DNA from 3 places in the Isoptericola sp. NPDC055063 genome. Region 1 is predicted to be linked to each of the others. Evidence: predicted binding sites of a transcription regulator. Region 1 holds the regulator's gene; each other region holds the start of a gene.
The links. Region 1 encodes HspR, which represses chaperone genes until heat shock. Its sites were predicted from a motif close to AAGTTGAGTCNNNNNGACTCAACTT; they were not measured.

Region 2: a site for HspR is predicted at 1,564-1,588, ahead of ACWF41_RS00010 (LppM family (lipo)protein). Genes of this name have one in related genera too.
Region 3: a site for HspR is predicted at 1,270-1,294, ahead of ACWF41_RS01265 (Hsp20/alpha crystallin family protein). Genes of this name have one in related genera too.

What each region holds. Positions count from the first base shown of each region.
Region 1 covers NZ_JBSGUW010000013.1:91,116-94,383, reverse strand. The annotation lists gene ACWF41_RS16370 (DnaJ C-terminal domain-containing protein) at 1-857, shown strand, start outside; gene ACWF41_RS16365 (heat shock protein transcriptional repressor HspR) at 970-1,395, shown strand; gene ACWF41_RS16360 (DUF1540 domain-containing protein) at 1,577-1,885, shown strand; gene ACWF41_RS16355 (hypothetical protein) at 1,898-2,674, opposite strand; gene ACWF41_RS16350 (sigma-70 family RNA polymerase sigma factor) at 2,901-3,268, shown strand, end outside.
Region 2 covers NZ_JBSGUW010000001.1:1,162-4,429, forward strand. The annotation lists gene clpB (ATP-dependent chaperone ClpB) at 1-1,514, opposite strand, end outside; gene ACWF41_RS00010 (LppM family (lipo)protein) at 1,651-2,778, shown strand; gene ACWF41_RS00015 (alpha/beta hydrolase) at 2,771-3,268, shown strand, end outside.
Region 3 covers NZ_JBSGUW010000001.1:284,087-287,354, forward strand. The annotation lists gene ACWF41_RS01260 (glycosyl hydrolase family 28-related protein) at 1-1,115, opposite strand, end outside; gene ACWF41_RS01265 (Hsp20/alpha crystallin family protein) at 1,332-1,757, shown strand; gene ACWF41_RS01270 (NAD(P)/FAD-dependent oxidoreductase) at 1,911-3,161, shown strand; gene ACWF41_RS01275 (ABC transporter permease) at 3,259-3,268, opposite strand, start outside.

The DNA.
Region 1 (3,268 bases):
AGGCCAAGTTCAAGGAGATCGGCGAGGCGTACGCGGTGCTCTCGGACACCGAGCAGCGCCAGCAGTACGACGCCGTCCGCGCGATGGCGGGCGGCGGGGCGCGGTTCGCCGCGGGCCCCGGCGGCGGCGGCAACGGCTTCGAGGACGTCTTCGGCTCGATGTTCGGCGGCCAGGGCGCACCGAACGCGCGCTACACGCAGTACCCGCAGGGCGGGTCCGGAGGCTTCGAGGACATCCTCAGCTCGATGCTCGGCGGCCAGGGCGGCTTCCGCGCCGCCGGCCGGCAGCGCGCCGGCTTCACCGCGCCGCAGAAGGGCCCGGACGTCGCGGCGGAGACCACGCTGCCGTTCCGCACGGCCGTGGAGGGCGCCACCGTGGAGTTCACGGTGGACGGCCGCAAGGTCAAGACGAAGATCCCGGCAGGCGTGAACGACGGCCGCAAGCTCCGTATCCGCGGCAAGGGCCGGCCGGGCGCGGGCGGCGGCGACGCGGGCGACCTCGTGGTCACCGTGCACGTCGCGCCGCATCCCGTGTTCACGCTCGACGGCGCCAACCTGCGCATGTCCGTGCCCGTGACGTTCGCGGAGGCCGCGCTGGGCACGACCCTCGAGGTGCCGACGCTCGACGGCGGCACGGTGCGGCTGAAGGTCCCGGCGGGCACGCCGTCGGGCCGGGTGCTGCGGGTCAAGGGCCGCGGCGTGAAGACCGCGAAGACGCAGGGCGACCTGCTGGTCACCGTCCAGGTGACGGTGCCGCAGAAGCTCAGCCGCAAGGCGAAGGAGGCGCTCGAGGCGTTCGCCGCCGAGAGCGACCACGAGGACGTCCGCGCCGGCCTCGCGCAACGCGCGGCGGAATGACGAGTGCAGCGCGCGGCGGAATGACGAGTGCAGCGCGCGGCGGAATGACGAGTGCAGCGCGCGGCGGAGCGATGCTCCTCCGCGCGACGGACGCCGAGCGAGGGAGGTAGCGATGGTTGCCGAGGACGCCCCGGTGCTGACCGTGTCGCAGGCGGCCCGGCTGGCGGGGATGCACCCGCAGACGCTGCGGCAGTACGACCGCCTCGGCCTCGTGACGCCGCGCCGCACCGCGGGGCGCGGCCGGCGCTACTCGCAGCGGGACGTCTCCCGGCTGCTGGAGGTCCAGCGGCTCGCGCAGGTCGAGGGGATCAACCTCGCCGGCATCCGGCGCATCCTCGACCTGCAGGAGCACGTGGCGCAGCTCGAGGCCAGGTTGGCCGCGCTCGCGATGCAGCCCGGGGGCCGGGTGTTCACCGCCGGGACCTCGGGCGACGTCGTCGTCGTGCGGCGAGGGCAGCGCGTCCGCCGCGTCGAGCGGTCGGAGCTGGAGGCCGAGGAGGGGGCGCTGGTGCTGTGGCGTCCGCACCGCCGCGGCTGACGACTTTCCGCAACGCAATTCTTCGCTAATTCGCGGGAACCCATTCGTGAGGGCAATGGGTAAGGCATTCCTTATTTGTGCAGACGTGAATTCCCTCTCGCATTCACTGTGCATTTCCGTGCGCGAGGAATATCGTGGTCGAAGGCGGCGAGAGCCGGCGTCGAGCGGCGAGGAGCGCACCATGAGCACGCTGATGGAGATGCCCGAGGTCACCGAGTGCACCGTCGAGGGCTGCGGCTACAACCACGACCACGGCTGCCACGCCGGCGCCGTCACGATCGCCGGGCACTCCGGTGACGCGTCGTGCGCCACGTTCATCCCGCTGAGCGCCAAGGGCGGCCTGGAGAAGGTCGTCGCCCACGTGGGGGCGTGCCAGCGCGGCGACTGCGTGCACAACCACGAGCTCGAGTGCGCCGCCGCCGCGATCCGCGTCGGGCCGGGCCAGGACGACGTGAACCACGCCGACTGCCTCACCTACGCGCAGTCCTGACCGCCCGACCTGTCAGCGGGCGAGCTGCGCCAGCAGCTGCGCGGCGGCGGCGTGCGTCGTCGGCAGGCGCTCCACCCACACGCGGGTGGGGCGCCGCAGCGCGTCCCCGAGCCCCATGAGCGCGGCGTTGCGCTCCACGACGCTGCGCGTGGACTTCGCGAGGTCGGGGACGCCCGTGTCGCGCCGCGCCAGCACGGCGAAGACGCCGTCCGTCAGGGCCGCCATCGGGTGCCCCTCCCCGAAGATCTGCTCCAGGGCGCGGCCCACGGTCGCGGACCGCGCGGCCCGGTCCCACGGGGCGAGCCCGTCCACGGCGACGTCGACGACGACGAGGCAGTGCGTGGCCGGCACGCCGTCCTCGGCGCCCACGGCGGCGCCGTAGGTCTCCCGCAGCCGCTCGGCGAGGTACTCGCGCGTGGGGAGCCCGGTGCCGGGGTCGCGCACGCCCCCGAGGGCCGGTTCGGTGTCGCGCCCGCGGACCCAGCCGACGGCCACCGCGCGGATCGCGTCCGGGTCGGGTTCGCAGCCGGTGGCGCGGTACAGGCACTCGACGTCGTCCAGGGTCTCGCCCAGCCCCACGCCCGCGCGGCCCCGCGCGGAGCCCAGGCGGTGGGCGGCGGCGTGCGGGGAGCGCCGCTCGTCGAACGCCTCGACCAGCGCGTCGACGGCGGGGTGGTACCAGTCGTCGGGGCGCAGCCACACCTCGGCGAGGCTCGTCGCGCGCCAGCGGTCGAGGACGTCCGAGGGAAGCTCGGGCGCGTCCGGCGGCCCGCTCGTGGACCGGTTCATGATGATGGGACCCCCATGAACAGCCATCATGACGCAGTTGTGCGGCATTTTCACCGGGCATGGCATACCGGGTATGCTCTTTCCGCTGCCCGAGGCACGGAATCCTGCGGTTTTCCTGCTCCTTTCTTGAGGAAGTTCACCCGCCGACCAGAGGCTGAACGCACGTAAGGTACGTGAGTCGCGTCGGGCATCCGACGGCGCGCCGAAAGCCAGAGCGAGGGCGGCGATGACGGACGTCTACGTGGGGTCGGACGACTCGGCGCGCAGCGACGCCGAGCTGATCCTCGACGTGCGCGGAGGCGACCTCGAGGCGTTCGGTGCCCTGTACGTGCGGCACGTGCCCGCGGCCCGTGCCGTCGCCCGGCAGTACGTGCGCTCCGCGGCCGACGCGGACGACCTGGTGTCCGAGGCGTTCCACCGCGTGCTCGACGTGCTGCAGCACGGCGGCGGCCCCGACGCCACGTTCCGGGCCTACCTGCTGACGGTCGTGCGACGCCTCGCCGCCGACCTGGCGCGCGGCGTGCGGCGGACCCGGCCCACGGCCGACGACGGCACCTTCGAGGCCGCGCTCGGGCTGGCCGACTCCACCGACGT
Region 2 (3,268 bases), on a different contig from region 1:
CCGTACAGCAGCCGCGCGGCGGACTCGAGGTCGCCCTCGCGCTGCAGCCGGTCGGACTCGGTGCGCAGCTCGTCGATGCGGGCGCGCAGGTCGCCGACGCGGTTGTGGCCGGCCTTCTCCGACTCCCACCGCGCGGTGAGCGCGGCGAGCCGCTCGCGCGTGTCCGCGAGGTCGGCGCGCAGCCGCTCCAGGCGCTCCGTCGACGCCGCGTCGTCGGACTCCTTGAGCACGACCTCCTCCATCTCGAGGCGCGTGACGGCGCGCTGCAGCTCGTCGATCTCGACGGGCGAGGAGTCCATCTCCATGCGCAGGCGCGACGCCGCCTCGTCGACGAGGTCGATCGCCTTGTCGGGCAGCTGGCGGCCGGTGATGTACCGGTCGGACAGCGCGGCGGCGGCGACGAGCGCAGAGTCCGCGATCGTCACCTTGTGGTGCGCCTCGTACCGCTCCTTGAGCCCGCGCAGGATCGCGACCGTGTCCTCCACGGACGGCTCGCCGACGAACACCTGCTGGAAGCGCCGCTCGAGGGCCGGGTCCTTCTCGATGTGCTCGCGGTACTCGTCGAGGGTCGTGGCGCCGACCAGGCGCAGCTCGCCGCGGGCGAGCATGGGCTTGAGCATGTTGCCCGCGTCCATGGCGCCCTCGCCGCCGGCGCCCGCGCCGACGACGGTGTGCAGCTCGTCGATGAAGGTGACGACCTCGCCGTCCGACGCGGTGATCTCCTCGAGGACGGCCTTGAGCCGCTCCTCGAACTCGCCGCGGTACTTAGCGCCCGCGACCATGCCGGCCAGGTCGAGCGCGACGAGGCGCTTGCCCTGCAGCGACGTGGGGACGTCGCCCGCGACGATGCGCTGGGCCAGGCCCTCGACGACGGCGGTCTTCCCGACGCCGGGCTCGCCGATGAGCACGGGGTTGTTCTTGGTGCGGCGGCTCAGCACCTGCACGACGCGGCGGATCTCCGAGTCCCGACCGATGACCGGGTCGAGCTTGCCGTCGCGGGCGCGCTGCGTGAGGTCGCTGCCGTACTGCTCCAGCGCCTTGTAGGTGCCCTCGGGGTTGGGGCTGGTCACGCGGGACGAGCCGCGGACGGCGGGCAGGGCGGCGCGCAGCGCGTCGGCGGTGGCGCCCGCCTCGGTGAGCGCCTGGGCCGCGGCGGACTGACCGGCGGCGAGAGCGATGAGCAGGTGCTCGGTCGAGACGTACTCGTCGCCGAGCGCCTCGGCCTCCTTGCCCGCGTTCTCGAGCACGGCGCTCATGGCGCGCGACGGCGAGGGCTGGGCGACGGCGCTGCCGCTCACCTGCGGCAGGGCCACCAGGGCGGCACGGGCGCGCTGCCCGATCTGCTGCGCGCCTGCGCCGACGGCGTCGAGCAGGCCGACGGCGACACCGCCCGACTGCTGGAGCAGCGCCTGCAGCAGGTGCACCGGCTCGAGCTGGGGGTTGCCCGCGGCCGACGCCGACTGGACGGCGTCGCCGAGCGCCTGCTGCGACATGGTCGTGAGCTTGATGTCCATGGGACCTCCGGGATGACGAGGGAAAACGTCTTTCTGGGGAACGTCGCCAAAGTTGAGTCTATTCCGCTCAACTTTGCTCGCAAGCCGCTCGGCATGCCCGGTGGCTCACACCCCGGTGCTGCGGGATGCTGGGCCGGTGACCACTCCAGCCCGCGGCCCCGTGCGCCGCCTCCGCACAGCGATCGCGGCCCTGCTCGCCGCCGTCGGCCTCCTCGCCCTCGCCGGCTGCATGAAGGTCGACATGGACATGACGCTCTCGGAGGACGACACCGTCTCCGGCACCATGATCATGGCCGTCTCCAACAGCCTCGCCGAGACGATGGGGATGGAGCCCGGCGAGCTGTGGAAGCAGGCCGGCGGGGAGCTGTCGCAGAACCTGCCCGAGGGCGCGTCCCAGGAGCCGTGGTCCGACGACGACTACACCGGCACCAAGTACACCTTCACGGACGCGCCGATCGACCAGATCTCCGGCGAGGGCGGCGAGGACCTGAGCATCACGCGCGACGGCGACGACTACGTGGTCGACGGCACCCTGGACCTCGCCCAGGGCGCCGACCAGCTCAAGTCGCTGCCGCAGAAGGTGCAGGACGCCTTCGACGTACGCCTCGCGATCACCTTCCCCGGGGCGGTCAGCGACGCCACCGGCGCCATCGACGGCACCACCGTCACCTGGACGCCACAGGTCGGCGAGAAGACCGAGATCCACGCCGTCGGCTCGGCCGAGGCCGACAACGGGTTCCCGTGGTGGATCGTCGGGCTGGTCGTCGGGCTGGTCGTCATCGGGCTCGTCGTGTGGTTCGTCGTGCGGAACAACCGCCGGCCCGCCCCGGTCACCGGGACCGCGACCGGAGACGCCGCGTTCGCCGCGGAGACGACGCCCGGCGCCGTCCCCGCGGCCGGCCCCACGCCGGAGGAGCAGGTCTTCGGCGGCGCGACCACCGAGCCCCCGACCGAGCCCCCGACCGGACCCACGACCGGACCCGTCGCCGAGCCGCTGGAGCCGGAGGCGGCCCCCGAGCCCGCTCCCCCGGCCGGCCCGTCGACCGGACCCGTCGCCGAGCCGCTGGAGCCCGGCCGCCCCGGCGAGGAGGACGCCTACCGCCGGGAGCACGGCGCCGCCGAGCGCGGCACCGCGCCGTCGTCCGGCGAGCCCCGGCCCGACGAGCCCGAGACCGACGAGCCCGGCAGTGACGACCCCGGCACCGACGACCCCGGCACGACTCCGGGGCCGGCGCGCCCGACCGACCCGACGCCGGGTGCCTGACGCACCGTCCGCGCCGGGCCCCGCGGGGGCGTGGCGCGAGGACGTCCTCGGCCCGGAGTTCCAGGAGCGCACCCTCGCGCTGCCCGGCGGTGCGGAGGCGGTCCTGGTCCGCCACGTCCCGTCCACGCCCGACCCGGCCACGCCCGGGGCTCCGCCGGCCCGCACCGCGGTGCTGTACGTGCACGGCTTCGTCGACTACTTCTTCCACCCGCACGTCGCGCGCGCCGTCGCCGCGCGGGGGCACGCGTTCTACGCCGTCGACCTGCGCGGCCACGGGCGGGCGCTCGCCGCGCACGTCGCCGCCGGGCGCGACCCGAACCTCGTGGACGACCTCGCCCTGTACGCCCAGGATCTCGACGCCGCGGCCGCCGCCGTGCGCGCCGCGGGCCACGAGCGGCTGGTGGTGCTCGGGCACTCGACGGGGGGCCTGGTCGCGCCGCTGTGGGCGAACGCCCGCCCCGGCCGGGCGGACGCGCTGGTGCTCAACAGC
Region 3 (3,268 bases), on a different contig from region 1:
CACACGCCGTTCGAGCCGGGGTGCTGGTTGTGCGGCGTCATGGGCAGCAGCTCGTTGCGGATGGTGAGCGCCTCGACGCCGGAGTCGTGCACGGTGGGCCCGAGCGCGCGGATCCGCGCGGGCCACTCCGGCCGCAGGTCGTACCGCAGCGGTTGCGCGAGCTGCACGAGGCGCGGCCCCAGCACCGCCTCGACCCGCACCGGCCAGGACGGGACCGCGTACTGCACGTACTGCCCGCCCGAGCCGGCGGTCAGCTGGGGCGCCTTCGTGGCCCAGTCGTACACCTGGGCGCCGGGACCGTCTCCGGCGAGGTGCTGCAGGAAGTGGGCGTCGGGCCGGTTCTCCACCTCGAGCAGCACCATGTCCCCGGCACGCAGACCGCCCGTGTCGGAGACGAGCAGCGTCCGCTGGCCGCGCGCGGCCGACGCCACGGTGGCGAGCGTCTCGCCCGGCAGCCAGCCCTCCTGCCCTGCGTAGTCGTCGGCCTCGGACTGCGCCTTGCGCTCGGGCGCCACGAACCACACCTGCCCGCCGGTCCACGACCAGCGGCTGTTGCCGTTCGACTGTCGCGCGCGCCGGTAGCCGTCGTCGAGCGGGCGGGAGAAGTGGAGCACAGTGTCCGCGGGGCCGTCCCCGCGCAGCACCACGCCGGACCAGTGCATGAAGACGGGCGCGGCGAGCAGGTACGTCCCCGCGGGGACGAGGACGGTGCCGCCGCCGCGCTCGTGGGCCGCGCGGAGCGCGGCCTCGAAGGCCGGCGCGCAGTCGGTGACGCCGTCGGCCACCGCGCCGAAGTCAGTCACCTTGGCGACGACGGGCAGCGGGCGCGGGCGCGCGCCGAGCCGATACCCGGCCTGCGCGACGAACGGCACGAGCGGGTGCGCCCCCGGCGCGGCGGCCCACTCGGCGACGAGCCGGGTGGAGTCGTCGACGACGGCCGCGTCGGCGCCGGTCGGCATGGCGTCGGACACGGCGGTCGCCGGCACGGGGGCGGCCGTGGCGACCGCTGCGGGTGACGCGATCGCCCCGGCGCCGGCGGCGGCCACGCCGCCGAGGAAGAGCCGCCGGCTCAGAGGGGAGTGGTTCGCGGAGTTCTGACCTGGTTCTCGTCGCACGTCGTGACCTCTTCGTCGTCGTCGTGATGGATGGTCCGGGGCAGCGCCACGCTCTGCAATCGATTGCAGGCCGAGGCGACAGCACGATCATGGCGAAGGCCGCAGCGCCGGGCAAGGGGTCCGCGTCGGCGCCGTCCGCCGTCGGCGAACCCGGAAATTGAGTCGGAGGCGCTCAAGTTGAACCGGTCAGCAGCAACCCACCTGGAGGAGGACAGCATGACCACCACCCTGACCCGCACCCCGTTCGCCGACGCGTGGCTCCGCGACCTGTGGACCCCGCGCGCCACCGACCTCGCCCGGACCGAGCGGCCCGTGCCCGCGGCCGACGTGTACCGCGACGGCGAGGACCTCGTCGCCCGCCTCGACCTGCCGGGCGTCGACCCGGCCGAGGACGTCACCGTCGAGGTCGAGGGGCGCAAGCTCGTCGTGCGCGGCGAGCGCAAGGACCAGCGCTCGGAGGAGTCCGAGGGCCGCCGCATCTCGGAGGTCCGGTTCGGCGAGTTCCGCCGCGTCGTGACCCTGCCGAAGGCCGTGGACGGCGACGCCGTCCGCGCGTCCTACGACGCGGGCGTCCTGACGGTCACCGTCGCCGGCGTCTTCGCCGGCACGACGCCGCAGCGCATCGAGGTCACCACCGCCTGACCCGCTCAGGCATCACCCGACGGCGTCCGGTCGCACCCGCGACCGGACGCCGTCGCGCGTCCCGCCCTCGCACCCTCGGAGCAGTCACACCTCCACCCCTCGCCTCGTCGTCACCGTGAGGAACGGATGAGGAACGACGACCGAGGAGACGAGATGTCGCACAGGACGCAGATCGTGGTGGTGGGCGGCGGGTACGCCGGCGTGACGGCGGCCAACCGCCTGACGAAGCGCGACGACGTGACGGTGACGCTGGTCAACCGACGCCCGCAGTTCGTGGAGCGGATCCGCCTGCACCAGCGGGCCGCGGGCACCCACGGCGCCGTCGTGGACTACGCGGACGTGCTGGCGGGCGGGGTGCGGTTGGAGGTCGCCACCGTCGACCGGATCGACGCGCCCGGGCGCCGCCTCGTGCTGGCTGACGGCAGCACGCTCGCCTACGACTACCTGGTCTACGCGGCGGGCAGCACCGGCGCGACGCCGACGGTGCCGGGCGCCGCGGAGCACGCCCACCCCCTGACGAGCCTGGAGGAGGCCGACCGGCTGGTCCCCGCCCTCGCGGCGGCCGGGCCAGCCGCGCGGGTGACGGTGGTGGGCGCGGGCCCGTCGGGGATCGAGACGGCGTCGGAGCTGGCCGAGCAGGGCCGCGCGGTGACGCTGGTCTGCGGCGACCTCCTCGGCCCGTACCTGCACCCGAACGGCCGCCGGGTGGTCGCGGCCGCGCTCACGCGACTCGGAGTGCAGGTGGTCGCGGGGGTGGGCGCCACGGTGACGGAGGTGACGGAGGGCGCCGTGCGGCTCGCCGACGGCCGCGACCTGCCGAGCGACGTCACCGTCTGGACCGTGGGGTTCCGCGCGGCGGGCCTCGCCGCCCGCAGCGGCCTGAGCACCGACGACGCCGGCCGCCTGCGCACCGACGAGTCGCTCACCAGCCTGGACGACGACCGCATCGTCGCCGCCGGCGACGCCGCCGCGCCGTCGGGCCTGCCCTACCGGATGAGCTGCCAGGCCGCGGGCCAGCTCGGCGCGGCGGCAGGCGAGACGGTGCTCGCCCGGATCGCCGGGCGGGAGCCGCGGCCGGCCACCGTCGGCTTCGTCGGGCAGTGCCTGAGCCTCGGCCGCGCCGACGGGCTCTTCCAGTTCGCCGGGCGCGGCGACGTCCCGGTCCGCGCGGTCCTGGGCGGCCGGCGGGGATCCCGCGCCGGAGCATGGCTCAAGGAGCTCGTCTGCCGCAGCACCGTGCTGCAGCTGGCCTGGGAGGCGAAGCGGCCCGGCCTCGTGCGGTACCCCGCCTTCGTCGGCGACCCGCACCGCCCGGCCGCCCTGCGCGACCGGGGGCAGGAGACCATGCCGGAGAGCACGCAAGGGACCACCGCGCCCGACGTCGTCCCCGCGGCCTCGGTGTAGTCCCGCCGGAGCGCGACGAGGGCGGCAGCGACGAGCACGGCCGAGCCTCGGTGGCGGTCCACCGGGGCTCGGCCGTGCGACGTCGTGGGCGGGACGGTCAGCCGACG